2 regions of the Rhodococcus artemisiae genome follow, and region 1 is predicted to be linked to the other one. Evidence: riboswitches for the same ligand, from Rfam matches in the RefSeq annotation. Region 1 holds a riboswitch; the other holds the start of a gene.
What was found. Region 1 has a riboswitch for glycine ahead of Q7514_RS01030 (DMT family transporter). Riboswitches for the same ligand answer to the same signal wherever they lie in the genome.

Region 1 (9,438 bases):
CGGCGATGCGCTCGGAGACCAGCCCGGCGTCGAGCGCCGCGCGGTAGCCGCCGGCCGCCTCGATCTGCTGGAAGAACTCCCACGACTTGACCGCGACCTGCGCTGTCAGGTCCTCGATGTACCAGGATCCGGCGCCCGGGTCGAGGACGCGGCCGAGATTGGATTCCTCGAGCAGGAGCAGGTTGGTGTTGCGGGCGATGCGTGCGGAGAACGCCTCGGACACGCCGACGGCACCGGCGGGGAGCGCGGCATCGAACGGCAGGACGGTGACGGCGTCGGCGCCGCCGACTCCGGCGCCGAACGCGGCGAGGGTGGTGCGGAGCATGTTCACCCACGGGTCGCGCTGGGCCATCATGGCAGCGGAGGTCACCGCGTGCTGCGGTGCGTTGCCGGCGTCGCTCGCTCCTGCAACCTGTGCGACACGCGCCCACAGCTGACGGGCTGCGCGGAACTTCGCGATGGTCTGGAACTGGTCGTCGGTGGCCGCGAACCGGAACTCGATCTGGCGGAGGGCCTGCTGCGCGGACAGCCCTGCGGCGACGAGCGCGCGGACATACTCGATGCCGGCGGCGATGGCCGCGCCGAGTTCCTCGGCGTCGGAGGCACCGGAGTTGTGGAAAGCGGTGCCGTCGACGGTGAATGCGCGAACGGTCTCGACGCGCTCTGCTGCCGCGGTGGCGAGGGCAACGGCGTCGTCGACCGTGATGTCGGCGCGGCCGGAGAAGGCGCTGGTCAGCGGTGCAGCGCCGAGCGTGATGCGCACTGCGGCACGGTCGGCGACATCGGTGCGTGCGTCGAGGAACGTGTAGAGGGCCTCGGTGGCGGCAGCGAGGTCGCTGCCTGCGTCGAGGCTGATGGGTGCGAGGTCGACGAGCACCTTGTCGAGCGCCGTGGACAGTCCGTCGACGGGCAGTGCCCCGTCTCCGACCTGCAGCCACAGTGCGCTGACGCCGTTCTCCAGGGAGTCGAGGATGCGCTCGCCCAGGTCCTTGGCGTCGGTTCCGTCGAAGCGGGCGCTGACGAGCCAGCCGGCGTTGACGTCGCGGGTGGACGAGCCGCCACGGGTGTACGGGAACTGCCCGGGCAGGGGTGCCTCCGGGCGTTCGTCGCGGCCGCTGTAGAGCGGGGCAACCGTCACGTCGTCGTACGTGGTGGTCTCGAGCAGGCGCTGCGGCTCCGGGCCGAGTTCTGCCGGATCGACGCGGCGCGACTTGGCGAGTACGCCCGCGACCGCTTGCTGCCACTGCGCGTATGCGCGCGCGGCGTCCTCGGCCTCTGCTGCTAATGACACGTGCGATTTCCTCCTACTGCGGGTGGGCAGGCTCTCGGGCGGCCGGGGTGGGCCGACGGGGCGTGGCGCCTCGCAAAACATTAAGCCGATGTCGTTGTGATGCTAGCCGCACACTCCGGTGAATAATCGTGGGGATCACCACAATTTCGCTAGCGATCGATAACCACGCGAAACGCGGTTGTGTGATCCTGCAGTCCGTATCTCGGCGTGCCAGGTGCGTGCAGACCACGGCAGGTAGGCTGAGCCTCCGTGATGAGGATTCTCAGGGACCGCAGGGTCATCGGCATCCTCGTACTTCTCGCAGTCTTGGCGGCGGCGGCGCTGCTGCTTCCCCATCCATCGATCGGGCAGATCCGGGAGTGGTCGGAATCGGTCGACGGCCCCCTGCTGGTCCTGATCTTCTTCGCCGTCCACTCCCTTGTGACGATCACCCCGGTTCCGCGCACGGTATTCACCCTCAGTGCCGGTGTGCTGTTCGGTCCCGTGGTCGGGATCGCGGTCACCGGCGCGGCGACCGCCGTCAGCGCGGTTCTCGCGTTCGTGCTGGTACGAGCGCTGGGACGAGGCGTTGTGGCGTCGTATCTGACGCATCCCGCGGCGAAGGCCGTCGATCTGCGCCTCGCACGACGCGGTTGGCTCGCGGTCGGATCGCTGCGGCTGATCGCCGCGGCACCGTTCTTCGTCGTGAACTGTTGTTGTGCTGTGTCGGCGGTGCGCCTGGCCCCCTACACGCTCGCGACCATCGTCGGGATCCTGCCGGGGACCGTTGCCGTGGTACTCCTAGGTGATGTTCTCACCGGGGAGTCGAGTCCTGCACTGATGGGGACGACGGCGATCTGTATTGCGCTCGGCGTCGGCGGGCTCCTCCTCGAGGCGCGTCTGCCTCAGCCTGCAGGGTCGGCACTCGATGCCGTCATCGATCCGAACGAGAATGAGACAAGCCTGAAGGCTTGATTTTTAACATTCAAGGCTCTATCCTTGATTCATGTATGTGCTGACAGTCGATCAACGCGGCAGCCGCCGCGACATCGACCGCGTCGCCGATCTGCTCGACGAACTCCGCGACGCTCCCCTGCTCCGCAAGTTCGAACGCACCGCCGGCGACGAAGTCCAGGCCGTGTCCGACGACTCCGGCACCGTCATCGATCTCGTATTGAATCTCCTCGACCGGGACAACTGGAGCATCGGCATCGGGATCGGTCCCGTCGAGACACCGCTGCCCGCCCAGACCCGCGCCGGTCGCGGTCCCGCATTCGAGCACGCCCGCATCGCCGTCGAGCGCGCCAAGAACGTGCCCGGCCGCATTGCTGCGGACGGCGCCGACACCGATTCCGCATCCGACGTCGATGCCGCTCTGACCATGCTCGCGACGATTGTGCTCCGCCGTACCGATCAGGGTGTCGAAGCCGTTGCGCTTGCCCGCGCCGGACGGTCCCAGGCCGAGATCGCCGCCGAACTCGGCATCAGCAAACAGGCCGTGTCCCAGCGGTTGCTCACCGCCGGGTGGCAGGCCGAGTTCGCGGGCCGAGCCCTCCTGCACCGACTCCTCGAAAGGGCCGACCGTTGACCGTCGCCTCCCTGGTGCTCCTCGCTGTCGCCGCCGTCGCGCCGGCACTGTCCCTGATTCCGCGTCTTCCGGTGTGGATCGGGGCGGCGGTCACCGCGATCGCACTCGGTATCGCGGCCCTGACCGCGGCCGCCACCGACCCCGCTCAGGGCTTCGCGCTCGGGGCGACGCTCACCCTCACCACCCTCGTCGCCATCACCGGCGGCGGCCCGGCCGTACTTGTCGCGTTCCGGATCGCCCGTCGGCAACCCGACGCGGGACCGACGCCGACACCCCCGCCGGGACCGCTGCGCGGTGGCCGGGTCATCGGCGTCCTCGAACGCGGCGCGGTCGCCGCATCGATCCTGGCCGGGTGGCCGGAAGGGATCGCCATCATCATGGCGGTCAAAGGCCTGGCCAGATACCCGGAACTGCGCGAACCGCAGGCATCCGAGCAATTCATCATCGGCACGTCCACGAGCGTGCTGTGGGCCGCCGCGGCGTGTGGGGTCGGCCACGCCCTGATCACCTGAGCGCCCATACCCGCAGCCCGGCTGGCATAATTGCGGCGCAACTGAATATGCCAAGGAACTGCGGCGGGAGAGTCCCGCGTCTGCGGGCGCCGAAGGAGCAACCACCCGGGAATCTCTCAGGCCCACAGACCGCCGCACGCAAGGCAACTCTGGAAAGCAGCCCTTCGGGGCTCACCGACGGTGTAGGCGAGTCCTGACGGATTCGTGAAAGCTCTCAGGTCCGATGACAGAGCGGGGAACCACTACCGCTGGTGCGTGATGCACCCTGTCCGGAGGAAGTTCCTTGTCGCTGACCGTCGGCGCGCCCACGCGCGTCCAGCCTGTTCCCGTTCCCGTCGCACCGTCGACCACTCCCCCGCTTTCGCGACCACATCCGAATCGACGGCTCGGCATCGCCGCCATCGTCATCTCCGCGACCACCATGGGCGCCGCAGGGCTGTTCGGTCGTATGGCCACCCCGCCCGGCGCAGCGCTCGGCGAGGCCCTGACGCTGGGTCGAATGCTCGTCGGAACCGTGGGAATGCTGCTCCTGACCGTCTTCTCCCGACGGCTCGGCGTCATCCGCCGCACGCGGTTGTCCCCGTCGATCGTCCTCGGCGGTGTGTTCCTCGGTCTGTCGCTGGCCACCTACCTGTCGTCCACCCTGCTCACCGACCTGTCGCGGGCGGTGGTTCTGCACTACCTCGGTCCGCTCATCGCAACGGTGCTGGCCAGGGTTCTTCTCAAAGAATCGATCACTCGCATGGACGCGTTGTCGCTGGTGACCGCGTTCGCCGGGATGCTGCTGGCCGCCGGACTGATCGGCGGTAGCGCGACGGCGGGGTCCGACCAGCAGACCCTGGGAACGGTGCTAGGCGTCGCATCGGGCATCTTCTACGGCTTGGCACTGCTCTGCTACCGGTACCGCTCCGACATGCCCGCCGACGTCCGTAGCTTCTGGAATTTCGCCTTCGGCGCCGTGGCCACCGCGGCGATGGTCGCGGTCACGCGCCCTGACGTGACGGGCATGACCGGCGCCAACTGGGCGTGGGCCGCCGGCTTCTTCGTCGTCTGCGGCCTGCTCGCCCTGGGCCTGCTCGTCATCGCAGGCAAGCACCTACGGGCGGCCGAACTATCGGGTCTGTCGTATCTCGAGGTGGTGGTCGCGCTGATCTTCGGCGCCCTCGCGTTCGGCGAATCCATCTCGCTGGTCGCCGCCCTCGGAGCGGGAATGATCATCGCAGCGATGACGCTGCCCCTCGTCGCCGGTCGCCGGCGCCGCACCATGGCCCCCGCCACACAGATCGCACCCGCGGTATGACAGCGTCGCGGCCCGCACATCGGAGGTGCGGGCCGCGACGATTACGAGCGGAAAGCGTTATTGCTGGGGCGGATATTGCTGCTGGGGATCCGCCTGCTCCGGTTCACCGGTGGGCATCCACCCGGCCTGCGGGGGCTGCGACTGCGGCAGCGCCTGAGGCGGCGTTCCCGCGGCCCCGCCCGCCTGATGTCGCGGCGTCGGCACGGGCACATCGGGATCGACCGGCTTGCGGGCCACGGCCTCGGCTTCGGCGACAGCCTGCGCCACCGCGGGGTCGCTCTTGGTGGTGAACCAGTCCTCGACCTCCTCCGAGTCGTCCTCGGGCCGCTGCAGATCCTCTTCGACCGGACTCGGCTCGAACCGGAACACACCGTCATCGCCCGGCGCACCGAGATTCCTCGCGAAGCCCTTGAGGGCATCCCCGAAATCGCTGGGCAGCAGCCACACCTTGTTCGCGTCGCCCTGCGCCATCTGAGGCAACGTCTGAAGGTACTGGTAGGCAAGCAATTCCGGCGTCGGCTTACCTGACTTGATCGCCGCGAACACCTTCTCGATCGCCTTCGCTTCGCCCTGCGCCTCGAGGTAGCTCGCGGCACGGTCGCCCTGCGCGCGCAGGATCCGCGACTGCCGTTCCGCTTCTGCTTCCAGGATCGCAGCCTGCTTCGCACCCTCTGCGGAGAGGATCCGGGACTGCTTGTCGCCTTCGGCGGTCTTGATCGCGGCTTCACGATGGCCCTCGGCAGTGAGGATCACCGCGCGCTTCTCACGGTCCGCCTTCATCTGCTTTTCCATCGACTCCTGAATCGACGGCGGCGGATCGATGCTCTTGAGTTCGACTCGGGCCACCCGCAAACCCCACCGGCCGGTGGCCTCGTCCAGGACCCCGCGAAGCTGTCCGTTGATCGAATCACGCGACGTCAGGGTCTCTTCGAGCGTCATACCGCCGACCACGTTGCGCAGGGTCGTCACGGTCAGCTGTTCGACAGCAGCGATGTAGTTGCTGATCTCGTAGACCGCGGCCTGCGGATTGGTGACCTGGAAGTACACCACTGTGTCGATACTCAACGTCAGGTTGTCCTGGGTGATCACCGGCTGCGGCGGAAACGACACGACACGCTCACGCAGATCCACCTTGTCGCGGATCCGATCCACGAACGGCACCAGGAAGGTCAACTGTCCCGACGCCGTCCGGTAGTACCGGCCTAGTCGTTCGATCACGGCGGCCTCGGCCTGCGGCACCAACGCCACCGACCTGATCACCACGATCACAACAAGTGCCACCAATACGGCGAGCACTATCAATGCTTCCATCTACGGACCCCTCCACACGACGGCGGTTGCGCCGTCGATCTCCATCACGGTCACGGTTGTTCCGGCTTCGTACGATTCGGTCTCGTCCAGCGGTCGCGCTGTCCAGACGTCACCGTCGATCTTGACCTGACCCGAATGCGCATCGACCGACTCGAGCACCAGCGCGTGCTTGCCCGGCAGCGCATCGATTCCCGTGGTCAGGGCAGGTGGTTGTGCGTAGCGACGCCGCAACGGCGGACGCACCCCCAACAGCAGAACCAGCGACGCAATCGCGAATACCAGGGCGTCGAACCACACAGGCAGATCGGTGACGGCCGCGACACCGGCAGTGGCCAGCGCTGCCCCGCCCAACATCAGCAGGACGAAATCGCCGGTCAATGCCTCGCCGGCCGCCAAGGCGACACCGGCGATGAGCCAAATCAATGCCGTCACATGCCCATCCTGACACAATCCGGACATCCGGCGCAGATTCGCAGATCAGCGGTCCGACCGATGCGCTCGTCAGGGGTTCTCGGTTTCGGTGACGAAATCCACCAATCGTTCCACCGCGCCGAGCAGCGGTGATTCGAGGTCCCGGAATCCCGACACGGCACCGTAGACGCGGCGCCATCCGTCCTGCGGCGAGCCCCAGCCCAACTCGCGGCACACCCCGGTCTTCCAGTCCTGACCTCGTGGGATCTTCGGCCACGCATCGATCCCCAATACGGCCGGCCGAACGGCTTCCCAGACGTCGATGTAGGGATGCCCGGTGACCATCACGTAGGGGCCCAGATTCTGGGTGAGCCTTTCCTCCTTCGACCCGGCGACCAGGTGATCGGCCAGCACCCCGACGCGACGCCCGGGGCCCGGCCGGAATTCGGCGAGCCGCGCTCCGAGATTGTCGAGGCCCTCGAGTTGCTCGACGACCACACCCTCGACGCGCAGGTCGTGGCCCCACACCCGCTCGACGAGTGCCGCATCGTGCACGCCCTCCACCCAGATGCGGCTACCGCGCGCCACCCGGGCACGGAGGCCCTCGACCCGGACCGACCCCGACGCCGACCGGGTCGGTGTCGCTGCGGCGCGTGACTTCGGACGCGTCAACGTCACCGGAACACCGTCGACGAGGAACGCCGCCGGGCGCATCGCGAAGAGACGTGTTCGCCCCCCTGCGTCCTCGAGCCGGACGAAGTCACCGTCGTAGGTGCGTTCGAACCCGATCACCGCCCCACACCATCCGGACGCAGCGTCTTCGACCACCAGGTCTCTTTCGGCTTCGAGTTCCGGGATGGGCTTCTTCTTCGTGCGGCCGTGCCCGGCATAGATGTCGGCACCGTACATATCTCGTGGGCTCACGCCCGACCACGTTAGAACAGAGCGTCGAGGGCCCGATGGCGCCACGCCGAACGCCGCGACATGGACCGGACGCTGTCGGCGGATCGCTCTATGCTCGTCCGGTGAGTTCTCCCAGTCTGACCGTGGCCGTGTGGACGGGTTCGTGGCTGTCCGGCCACGCTGCCGCCGACGATGTGATCGACGCCCTGCTCGAGTGGGCCCCGATGCATCTGGTCGCCGCTCACGACGAGGACGCCGCGGCAGCCGCAGGGTTGCGCGGAACCCGACCGGTGGACGGTGCGGCGGGGTTGCTCACGGCGATCCGCCGGGCCGACCCTGCCGGTGGTGCGGGCCTCCGGTTGGTGCTCCCGGCGGCCGGTGATGTGCACGGACTGCCCGTGGGCACCGAATTCGCGACTGCGGCACTCGCTGCCGGTGAGGGCGTGCTGGCAGGCGCACCCGGCACGCAAGGCCTCGGGCTCGTTCCGACCGTGGAAGGTCCGGATGTCTTGCACTGGAAGGTGTTCGCGCTTCCTATGCTCCCCGAGCCGCCCACACCGCCCGGTCTCGGCGAGGCCGAGTTCACGATGAAGGAAGCGGTACGCGACGCCGCGGCGACCTTGACGAAAATCCAGACCGTGGACACCAACGGCCGACACGCCGATCCTCGAGCCGCGATCGCTGAGCAGATCGCCGAGTATGCGCGGCACCGGTATCCGGGGGTTCTGCCGCCACGGGCGGTACGCATTCTCGAATCCGCCGACCAGGTCGCGGCAATCCTGACTGTCGCGTCCGCAGGCGAGGGCCTACAGGCGGGTTCGGCGTCCGCGGCCGCCGCCCGCGAGGACGCACTGCGTCCCTTGTGGTCGGCGGTACGACTTGCCCGTCTCGGAGCAGTGGCAGCAACGCTCGGCGCGCTGGACCGCCACCGGTAGCCGCCCGCCACGCGGATCGTCGCAGGACAGCCGGAAGTTCACCTTCGGGACGCCTCGGCTTCGCGTGCACGGTGCCTTCGGGCAACACCGATCGCAGATCATTCCCGTCGCTATGACACCTAAATTGCGAAACCTCCGTTCTGCACTGAGCCGCGTCTCCGGTCTCGCTGTCGCTGCCGCCCTGACTGTTGCGCTGGCGGCCTGTTCCGAGCCCGCCACTCCGGACGAATCCACCGACGCGACGACCGACGCTGCGGCATCCACCTCGCTGACGGTCTACACCTCGGAGCCGCAGGCGAAGATCGACGAACTGGTCGCCGCGTTCAACGAGCAGAATCCCGACATCGACGTCGAGGTGTTCCGCGCCGGTACCGGTGACCTGACCGCACGGATCGAAGCCGAGCGCACCACGGGCGCGATCGCGGCGGATGTGCTGCTCGCCGCCGACGCCCCGACCTTCGAGAGCTACAAGTCCGACGGACTGCTACAGCAGTACACGCCGACAGGCGCCGATGCACTCGATCCCGATGTCGTGGATCCGGAGGGGTTCTATGTCGGCACCCGCATCATCCCCACCGTGATCGCCTACAACACCGGCGCGGTGGATGCGCCACCCATGTCGTGGCAGGACCTGACGGATCCGCAGTATCTGGGCAGGATCACCATGCCGAATCCGGATGTGTCCGGAGCCGCCGCCTACAACGCCGCGGTGTGGTTGAACACCCCTGAGCTCGGTGAGGCGTGGCTCGAGGGCCTCGCGGCCAACGAGCCGGTGATCGCCGAGAGCAACGGCCCGGTCGGACAGGCCGTCGCGGCCGGCACACAGCCCGTCGGCATCGTCGTCGACTACCTGGTCCGTGAGCTCGCAGCGAAGGGGTCGCCGATCGCGTTGAGCTACCCCACCGACGGTGTGCCGTACGTGTCTCAACCGGCGGGCATCTTCGCCGATTCCGACAGCACCGAGGCCGCGCAGAAGTTCGTCGACTTCCTCGTGAGCCGCGAAGGTCAGGAACTTGCGGTCGAGCAGTCGTATCTGCCGGTGCGCGACGACGTCGGTACACCCGACGGTGCCCCGGCCATGTCGGAACTGGCATTGCTGACCCCAGACCTGCAGGTGATCACCGATTCGCAGGACGAGGCGGTTGTCACGTTCAACGAACTTGTCGGCTGAGGTCCACGCTGTCGCCGCTGGGATGCAGTCCCGGCGG
Region 2 (9,438 bases), on a different contig from region 1:
TCGGTGGGGACGACGGAATCGTGTGCGAGGGAGCGTAGTCGGACTGGATACAGCTGTCTCCAGTTCTGGCGTACAAATTTCGGGCTGGACGGAATGCCTGTATAAACAGAAATCCAGTGCGATAATGTTCGAAACATGCCTCTACCGAACGCGCTGACGTACACGACACTTCGGGACTCCCTCGCACGCTTCGAGTCGCGTCGGATTCCTCTCGAAGGGCGCCGTCACGCCGCCGTCGTCATCGCCGTTCTGGACGACGGTGCCGGTAACCCGGTCATGCCCCTGACACGCCGACCGACGAAGTTGCGCGCACACCCCGGCCAATTCGCGCTCCCTGGCGGACGCCTCGACCCGGGCGAGACACCCGAAGACGCGGCGTTACGGGAATTGCACGAAGAACTCGGACTCGACGCCCCTCCGGACACTATCGTGGGACGGCTCGACGACTACGTGACCCGATCCGGGTACGTGATGTCACCGTTCGTCGTACGCTCCGACGCCGCGGTCGCCGACCTGAAGCCGAGCCCCGACGAAGTCGACGTCCTGTTCTCCGTCACCGAGACAGAGCTGGACAGTGAGCCTCGATTCGTCGACATCCCCGAATCCGACAAGCCGGTGATCCAGTGGCCGTTCCGTGGCCACCTCATCCACGCACCTACCGCCGCCGTGGTCTACCAGTTCCGCGAGGTGGCACTCCATCGTCGGCACACTCGTATCGACGGTCTCGAACAACCGGTGTTCGCATGGCGCTGACCACCTCGTGACGCCGGCCGCCGCCGATGTGAAAGGCTTGGCCGTTGAGTCTGGAGACGCTGAACCACGGGGAGATCGGAAAGGGGCACGATGGGTGACGTGACGACACCGGACGACACCCATCCAGGTGCCGACCGTATCCTCACCATCCCGAACCTGCTCAGTCTCGTGCGGCTGCTCGGAATTCCTGTCTTCCTCTACTTGATCCTCGTCCTCCACGCGGACGTGTGGGCGCTCGTGATCCTCTTCCTCAGCGGCTTCACCGATTGGGCCGACGGCAAGCTTGCCCGCCTGCTCGATCAGGCTTCCCGACTCGGCGCGATGCTCGACCCGATGGTCGACCGTCTCTACATCGTCACCACGCTCATCGCGTTGGTGGCGAGGGATGTCATTCCCTGGTGGATCGCCGCGATCCTGATCGGACGCGAGCTCGTTCTCGCCCCCACACTCGCCGTGTATCGGCGTCGCGGTATGCCCCCGCCGGAGGTTCTCTATCTGGGTAAGGGCGCGACCTTCCTCCTCATGTGCGCACTGCCGTTGCTGCTGCTCGACCTTGCGGTACCCGCAACGTCCGCTGTCGCGCACCCACTCGGTTGGGCCGCACTGGTCTGGGGCGCGGCGCTCTATGTCTGGACCGGGCTGCTCTACCTGGGTCAGGCCCTGTGGATCGCCCGTGCCGTACCCCCGAGTGAGGGACAAGCCGCCGAGTGAGCCGCCGCTGGGAACAGATCCCCCGAAACCCGGTGCCGTCACTGCTCAAGTCGCTGCTCGAGGATCACCTCGACCCCGGCTATGCCGCGGCAGCCGCGGACCGGGCGGCGGGTCGCGCCACCTCGTCGCCGCGACGCACCAGGACCTGGCTCGTCATCGGCAGCATCCTCGCAGGTCTCGTCCTCGGCGTGGCCTATGCCGAGAACACCGATCGTGAACCGGGCGCCGACCAGGCGCGCACCGAAATTCTGGATTCGCTGCGCACCAGCGACGAACGCATCGCCACCCTCGTCGCCCGCCGCGACGAACTGAGAGACACCGTCGAGCAGCGCAGCGCCGAACTGGTCGCCCACGACGCGCAGGGTGCGGCAACCCTCGACGAACTGCGCGCCGCACAGGTCGCTGCCGCCGCGGTGCCTGTCACCGGGCCCGGAATCACTGTCACCCTGTCCGATCCGGCGGGCCGACCGAACCTTTCGGACCCGTCTGTTCGCGACGACACCGGCAACACCGCGACCGTCCTCGACCGAGATCTGCAATCCGTGGTCAATGCACTGTGGGGTGGTGGTGCCGAGGCCGTATCGGTCGGCGGCGTGCGTATCGGCCCCGGTGTGACCATCCGGCAGGCCGGGGGAGCGATGCTGGTCGACAACCAGCCGGTGTCCTCGCCGTACGTCGTTTCAGCAGTCGGGCCCCAGGCGCAGATGCAGACGGATTTCGTGGTGAGCGACGCATACCTGAGGCTCTCGGGCATCAAACAGCTCTACGGGGTAGGTTTCACGATCGCCGAGACCGGTGAGCTCGAACTGCCGGCGGCCACGGTACGTACAGTCGAATCGGCTCGGGAAGCGGGGAATCGGTGAAGCACCTCAGGCACGGTCAGGCGCTGTACGCGGTGCTGGCACTCGCGATCGGCATCGCTGCCGGGATCGTGTTCAGTCCGCAAGTGCCCGACGTGGTGCAGCCCTACCTGCCGATCGCGGTGGTCGCTGCCCTCGACACCGTGTTCGGCGGATTGCGCGCCTATCTCGACGATATCTTCGACGCGAAGGTATTCGTCGTTTCCTTCGTGTTCAACGTCCTCGTCGCCGCACTCATCGTGTGGCTCGGAGACCAACTCGGAGTGGGCACTCAGCTCTCCACAGCCGTCATCGTCGTGCTCGGGATCCGCATCTTCGGCAACGCGTCGGCCCTGCGCCGCAGACTCTTCGGGGCGTGAGCGATGACCGAAGATCTCCCCGAAGACATTCGGCCGGGCCCGCCGGGCCCGCGGCGCGAGCGCCGGGTGTACGCGGTGCTCGCGGCGCTGCTCGTGGTTCTGCTCGGTACGGCCATCGCCACGCAGGTGAAGAACACCGATACCGGCGACAACCTCGACTCCGCCCGTCCGGCAGACCTGCTCGTGCTCCTGGACAACCTCAATCGACGTGAGGCGGCGTTGCGGCAAGAGATCACAGGCCTCGAGCGCACCCTCGAAGGATTCGAGCAGAACGGTTCGGATGCCGCGCTCACGGAGGCCCGCGCTCGTCTGCAGAACTTGTCGATCCAGCTCGGTACCGTTCCAGCGACCGGGCCCGGCGTCGTCCTGACAATCGACGATCCGCTCGGCGGAGTGGGATCGGAGGTCGTCCTCGACACGATCCAGGAGCTACGCGCGGCGGGCGCGGACACGATGCAGATCACAGGTGCCGACGGAACATCTGTACGTATCGGCGTCGACTCGTGGGTCACGGGGCAGGGCGGGGATCTGACAGTCGACGATCGAAAGCTCCCTGCGCCCTATACGGTTACAGCCATCGGGGAAGGTCCGACGCTTGCGGCGGCACTGAACATCCCCGGTGGCGTGGTGGACACGGTTGCTCGCCGCGGCGGGACATTGACCGTCGAACAATTACCGCAGGTCGAAGTGCTCGCCTTGCGGGAAATCGAGCCACGCCAATACGCTCGGCCAGGAAACTGAAACAGACGTTCGTGCCGAATCGTCGCCTCCGAAAGGAACTGCCGTGAGTGAGTTCGAGACGCCCGCTGATCTGCGATACACGGCGGAGCACGAGTGGGTTCAACGGACAGGGGCGACGACAGCCCGGGTCGGTATCACCGACTACGCTCAATCACAGCTCGGTGACGTGGTGTTCGTGCAGCTGCCGGACGCCGGATCCGCCCTCGCCGCAGGTGATTCGTTCGGTGAGGTCGAATCCACGAAGAGCGTGTCGGACGTCTATGCACCCTTCGCTGCAACGGTCGCGGCGGTGAACGGCGACCTCGAGGCGAGCCCGGAGTTGGTCAACAGCGCGCCGTATGCGGAAGGGTGGCTCATCGATGTCGAGGCGAGCAGTGAGGCGGACCTCGACGCTGCGCTCGGGCAGACCCTCGACGCCGCTGGCTACAGAACGATCACAGAAGGATGAGATCCCCTGGGTGACATACCAGCGACTACCTGCACCAGGGGCGTGCGCAGGGTACGGTCGGGTATGGCGTGTGCCGTGTCCGACCGTGGTGGTGGCGAACGAATGACGATCATCCGGGACTACTCGGGCGATCGAACGGATAAGGAGAAACGGTGAGCGAGAACGGCAACGCGGGCTACGAAGAGACTCCAGCGGAAACCACTTCGGTGTTTCGTGCCGACTTCCTGAACGAATTGGAGAACGCCGGCGCTGCTGCGACGACCGAAGCACCGGTCACGGGTGTCGAAGGTCTTCCGGCCGGGGCGGCCCTGCTCGTCGTCAAGCGTGGGCCCAACGCGGGGTCGCGCTTCCTGCTCGACCAGCCCACCACGTCGGCCGGACGGCACCCGGACAGTGACATCTTCCTCGACGATGTCACTGTCAGCCGGCGCCACGCAGAGTTCCGTCAGGACGACGGCGAGTTCCAGGTAGTAGATGTGGGAAGCCTCAACGGCACCTACGTCAACCGTGAACCCGTCGACTCGGCAGTGCTCGCGAACGGCGACGAGGTCCAGATCGGCAAGTTCCGTCTGGTGTTTCTGACCGGCCCGCGGGGCACTCAGGGCGCAGGTAGCTGATGACCGCTGCCCACCAGCCGGCGCCGGCAGGCATGTCGATCGGGTCCGTGCTCGACCGACTCCGACCGGAATTCCCGGACGTGACGATCTCGAAGATCCGATTTCTCGAAGCCGAAGGACTGATCAGTCCGGAGCGCACACCGTCGGGCTACCGACGGTTCTCCATCGCGGACTGTGAGCGACTCCGGTACGTGCTCACGGCGCAGCGTGATCAGTACCTCCCGCTGAAGGTCATCAAGGAACAGCTCGAGGCGATCGACCGCGGCGCCGCAACGGTGGGTGCCGTCGAAACTCGACCCAAGCGACCGCGCCAGCTCGCGGTCGCGCGAGGCGAGGTTTCTCCCGAGGACCTTCGTACCGACCGTCAGGTTCGAGTCGGCCGAGAAGATCTCTGCGAACGCGCCGGTATCGACACGGTGTTCCTCACGGAGTTGGTGGGCGCGGGGCTCCTCACACCGGGTCCCGCAGGGTTCTTCGACGACGACGCGGTGCTGCTGGCGCGGACGGCTAAGTCGATGTCCCAATTCGGACTCGAAGTCCGGCACCTCCGCGCATTCAAATTGGCGGCAGACCGTGAGGCGGGCCTCGTCGCCCAGATCGCCGGACCGATCGCCAAGGGACGCGATGCGGGGGCTCGTGAACGTGCCGAGGAGATGGTTCGTGAACTGGCTGCGTTGTCTCTGACCTTGCACACGTGCCTCGTCAAGGCAGCGGTGCAGGGCTCACTCGATCGTTGAGTGGCCGCGCGGCGGCATCGTCCATACGCAGTGACATCTTCCGGGTTCGGGATCGGGTACCTGACGTACACGGAGGAGCACACTAGAATTCAGGCAGTACGTGTCAGCGAGTATGACGACTGACAGGCAGCGGGACGGAGGCGCCGCAATGAGCGAGATGAGGATAGTCGGTATCCGAGTCGAGCAACCGCAGAACCAGCCGGTCCTTCTGTTGCGTGAAGCGGACGGCGAGCGGTATCTGCCGATCTGGATCGGTCAGATGGAAGCAACCGCCATCGCGCTGGAACAGCAGGGCGTGGAGCCGGCGCGCCCTCTCACTCACGACCTGATCAAGAATCTTCTCGACGCGTTCGGCCATACCCTGCTGGAGGTTCGGATCGTAGATCTCCAGGAGGGTACCTTCTACGCCGACCTCGTCTTCGAGGGCGAGATGCGGGTCTCGTGCCGCCCCTCGGATGCGGTTGCCGTCGCCCTGCGCACCGGCGCGCCGGTGTTCGCCGAGGAATCCGTGCTGGCAGAAGCGGGCCTCGCAATGCCCGAAGAGAAGGAAGACGAGGTCGAGAAGTTCAAGGAATTCCTCGAATCGGTCTCGCCCGACGACTTCAAGGCAACCGACGGCTGACACGATCTGCCACCGGTGGGCCCGGTCGGAGTAGTTCGACGACGCCCGGCAACGAACCCGTGTAATGTCGATCGTTACTTTCCGGGTCGGCGTGTTGCTGCCCGACGTGAATCACACAGGGCGTACGCTTGGTTGATCCGTTACGGGATCGAGTCGGGTGAACCGGAGGATGCACGGGATCGGATGCGGTGGGGGATCTGCCTGGTCAGTGGTGGCGAGGGACAACGGGGCGCGCGAGAGGAAGTCACAAAGTGCGAGATCGGCCGCAAGGACAGCAACTCGGTGCCGATTCCGGCGATCGCGTGGCTCCGGTACCCGTATCGGACACATCCGAGGATCTGCAGCCGGGGCTGTTTCCCGACAATTCGGTGCCGGACGAGCTGGTCGGCTATCGAGTGCCGATCGCATGCCAGATCGCCGGCATCAGTTACCGCCAACTCGACTATTGGGCACGAACGAATCTGGTGGTGCCGTCGATCAGAAGTGCGGCGGGGTCCGGAAGCCAGCGGCTGTACTCCTTCAAGGACATCCTGGTTCTCAAGATCGTCAAGCGACTCCTCGATACCGGCGTCTCGCTGCAGAACATTCGGGTGGCCGTCGACCATCTCCGGAGTCGTGGTGTGCGGGACCTGGCCAAGATCACACTCTTCTCCGACGGCACCACTGTGTACGAGTGCACCTCGCCCGAAGAAGTCGTCGACCTGCTCCAAGGCGGGCAGGGCGTGTTCGGTATCGCAGTCAGCGGCGCAGTCCGGGAACTGACCGGCAGTATCGCGGACTTCCCGGCGGAGCGCGCCGATGGCTACGACGTCGAGGAGAAGCCCGAGGACGAACTGGCCTCCCGCCGTCGCAACCGCATCAATCGCCGCATCGGATAGGGCGTAGGTCACGCTCCGTAAAGGGGTGGCCTCGATGTGCTCTAGAATCGATGTGCGTCGACGTCTCGCGGGAGAGACCCGGACCAACACATCCGGGCGCCGAAGGAGCAGCACCTCTCCGTCAATCTCTCAGGCACCCAGGACCGCGTGAGCTACGACGCCTCTGGAAAGCGGTGGGAGCACCCACCCGCCCACGGGGAAAGGTCCGCTGACCGGGACCGAATCTCTCAGGCGCTCGCCCCGCGAGCTCAGGACAGAGGGGGAGGACGCACCCGTGCCGACCGAGCACGTGTGAACCTCGCCGACCAGCCTGGGAGCTGCGATGACAGATGCCGTCACCTGGAATTTCTCCGATCGACACATCGGACCGGATGCGCAGGGAATGCGCCGGATCCTCGACGTCGTCGGAGTCGATACGCTCGACGAGCTCGCCGCGAAGGCACTGCCCGCCGGCATCCTCGACAAACGTGATGGCGATGTTGCCGACGGACTCGAAGTGCTTGACGCGCCGCTGAGTGAACACGAGGTTCTCGCAGGTCTGAAAGAGCTGGCGTCCCGCAACACCGTCGCCACGTCCATGATCGGACAAGGCTACTACGACACGCTCACTCCGCCGGTTCTGCTGCGCAACATCATCGAGAACCCCGCGTGGTACACCGCATACACGCCGTACCAACCGGAAATCAGCCAGGGCCGGCTCGAAGCCCTGCTCAACTTCCAGACGATGGTCGCCGATCTGACCGGCATGGAGGTCGCGAACTCGTCGATGCTCGACGAAGCCACCGCAGCGGCAGAGGCGATGACGTTACTGCGTCGCGCGAACCGCAAGTCGAAGAGCCCTCGATTCGTCGTCGACTCCGACCTCTTCATTCAGACCGCCGCGGTGCTCGCAACCCGCGCCGAGCCGCTCGGAATCGAGCTCGTCACCGCGAACCTCGTCGATGACGGGCTGCCCGAGGGCGACTTCTTCGGTGTGATCCTGCAGGTCCCGGGCGCGTCGGGCCGCGTGTTCGATGTCGCTCCCGTGATCGACGCTGCACACGAGCGCGGCGCACTGGTGGCGGTGGGTGCGGACCTCCTGGCGCTGACACTGATGACCCCGCCCGGAGAGAAAGGTGCCGATGCCTGCTTCGGCACCACTCAGCGCTTCGGTGTGCCGATGGGCTTCGGTGGCCCGCACGCCGGATACCTGGCTGTGAACGGTGCGCACACGCGGAACCTCCCCGGTCGTCTCGTAGGTGTATCGGTCGACGCCGACGGCGCCCCCGCCTACAGGCTGGCGCTGCAAACCCGCGAGCAGCACATCCGCCGCGAGAAGGCGACCAGCAATATCTGCACCGCGCAGGTGCTTCTGGCGGTGCTTGCCGCGATGTACGCGTCGTACCACGGTGCGGAGGGCCTGACCGGGATCGCGCGGCGCGTTGCTGCGCACGCGTCCGGCCTCGCCGGCTCGTTGCGCAGCGGTGGTGTCGAGATCGTGCACGCCGAGTTGTTCGATACCGTCCTCGCGCGGGTTCCGGGTCGCGCTGCCGTGGTGGTGGCGGCCGCAATCGAGCGCTCCGTCAATCTGTATCTCGTCGATGCGGACCACGTGTCGATCTCCTGCGACGAAGCGACGACGCACACACACGTGGTGAGCGTGCTGGCCGCATTCGGTATCGCTGCGGAAGAGTCGGCCGGCGACGAGCCCGTATCCATCCCGGAGGAACTGGCCCGATCCAGCGAATTCCTGCAGCACGAGGCGTTCACGAAATACCGGACGGAAACCGCGATGATGCGGTATCTGCGACGGTTGTCCGACAAGGACCTCGCTCTCGACCGCACGATGATCCCGCTCGGATCCTGCACGATGAAGCTCAATGCAGCGGCGGAGATGGAAGCCATCACGTGGCCGGAGTTCGCGGGTCTCCACCCGTTCGCTCCTGCGGATCAGACCGGGGGCATAAGGGAACTCGTCTCGGACCTCGAACGCTGGCTTGCCGCAGTCACCGGATACGACGCCATCACGCTGCAGCCGAATGCCGGGAGCCAGGGAGAATACGCAGGTCTGCTCGCCATTCGGCACTACCACCTGAGTCGCGGTGACGACCACCGCGACACGTGCCTGATCCCGTCGAGCGCGCACGGGACCAACGCCGCATCGGCTGTCATGGCCGGTATGCGCGTCGAAGTCGTTGCATGCCGTCCCAACGGTGACGTCGACCTCGACGATCTGCGGGCGAAGATCGCCGACCACGCCGAACGGCTCGCCGCGATCATGATCACCTACCCGTCGACCCACGGCGTGTACGAACACGAGATCGAGGACATCTGCGGGGCCGTACACGACGCCGGCGGGCAGGTGTACATCGACGGTGCAAATCTCAATGCACTCGTGGGTCTGGCACGCCCGGGCAAGTTCGGCGGCGACGTCAGCCACCTGAATCTGCACAAGACCTTCTGTATCCCGCACGGTGGAGGCGGGCCGGGCGTAGGTCCGATCGGGGTACGTTCGCATCTCACGCCGTTTCTGCCGGGCCATCCGGCCGCACCCGAGCTCGGCGGTGTGGGCCCGGTATCGGCTGCGCCCTACGGGTCGGCGTCGATCCTGCCGATCACGTGGGCATACATCAAGCTCATGGGTGCGCGAGGGCTTCGGCAGGCTTCGCTCACCGCGATCGCGTCGGCGAACTACATCGCACGACGCCTCGACGAGTACTTCCCGGTGCTGTA

Region 2: another riboswitch for glycine. It lies ahead of gcvP (aminomethyl-transferring glycine dehydrogenase); the one in region 1 lies ahead of Q7514_RS01030 (DMT family transporter).

Annotation. Positions count from the first base shown of each region.
Region 1 covers NZ_JAUTXY010000001.1:197,627-207,064, forward strand. The annotation lists gene mutA (methylmalonyl-CoA mutase small subunit) at 1-1,291, opposite strand, end outside; gene Q7514_RS01015 (TVP38/TMEM64 family protein) at 1,544-2,245, shown strand; gene Q7514_RS01020 (hypothetical protein) at 2,277-2,858, shown strand; gene Q7514_RS01025 (hypothetical protein) at 2,855-3,370, shown strand; glycine riboswitch at 3,425-3,512, shown strand; gene Q7514_RS01030 (DMT family transporter) at 3,654-4,670, shown strand; gene Q7514_RS01035 (SPFH domain-containing protein) at 4,728-5,981, opposite strand; gene Q7514_RS01040 (NfeD family protein) at 5,982-6,413, opposite strand; gene Q7514_RS01045 (DUF3097 domain-containing protein) at 6,483-7,301, opposite strand; gene Q7514_RS01050 (hypothetical protein) at 7,418-8,230, shown strand; gene Q7514_RS01055 (ABC transporter substrate-binding protein) at 8,343-9,401, shown strand; gene Q7514_RS01060 (ABC transporter permease) at 9,424-9,438, shown strand, end outside.
Region 2 covers NZ_JAUTXY010000023.1:1,604-11,041, forward strand. The annotation lists gene Q7514_RS30435 (NUDIX hydrolase) at 136-753, shown strand; gene Q7514_RS30440 (CDP-alcohol phosphatidyltransferase family protein) at 844-1,464, shown strand; gene Q7514_RS30445 (DUF881 domain-containing protein) at 1,461-2,327, shown strand; gene Q7514_RS30450 (small basic family protein) at 2,324-2,683, shown strand; gene Q7514_RS30455 (DUF881 domain-containing protein) at 2,687-3,424, shown strand; gene gcvH (glycine cleavage system protein GcvH) at 3,468-3,872, shown strand; gene garA (glycogen accumulation regulator GarA) at 4,025-4,489, shown strand; gene ftsR (transcriptional regulator FtsR) at 4,489-5,226, shown strand; gene Q7514_RS30475 (bifunctional nuclease family protein) at 5,375-5,848, shown strand; gene Q7514_RS30480 (MerR family transcriptional regulator) at 6,100-6,726, shown strand; glycine riboswitch at 6,785-6,882, shown strand; gene gcvP (aminomethyl-transferring glycine dehydrogenase) at 7,049-9,438, shown strand, end outside.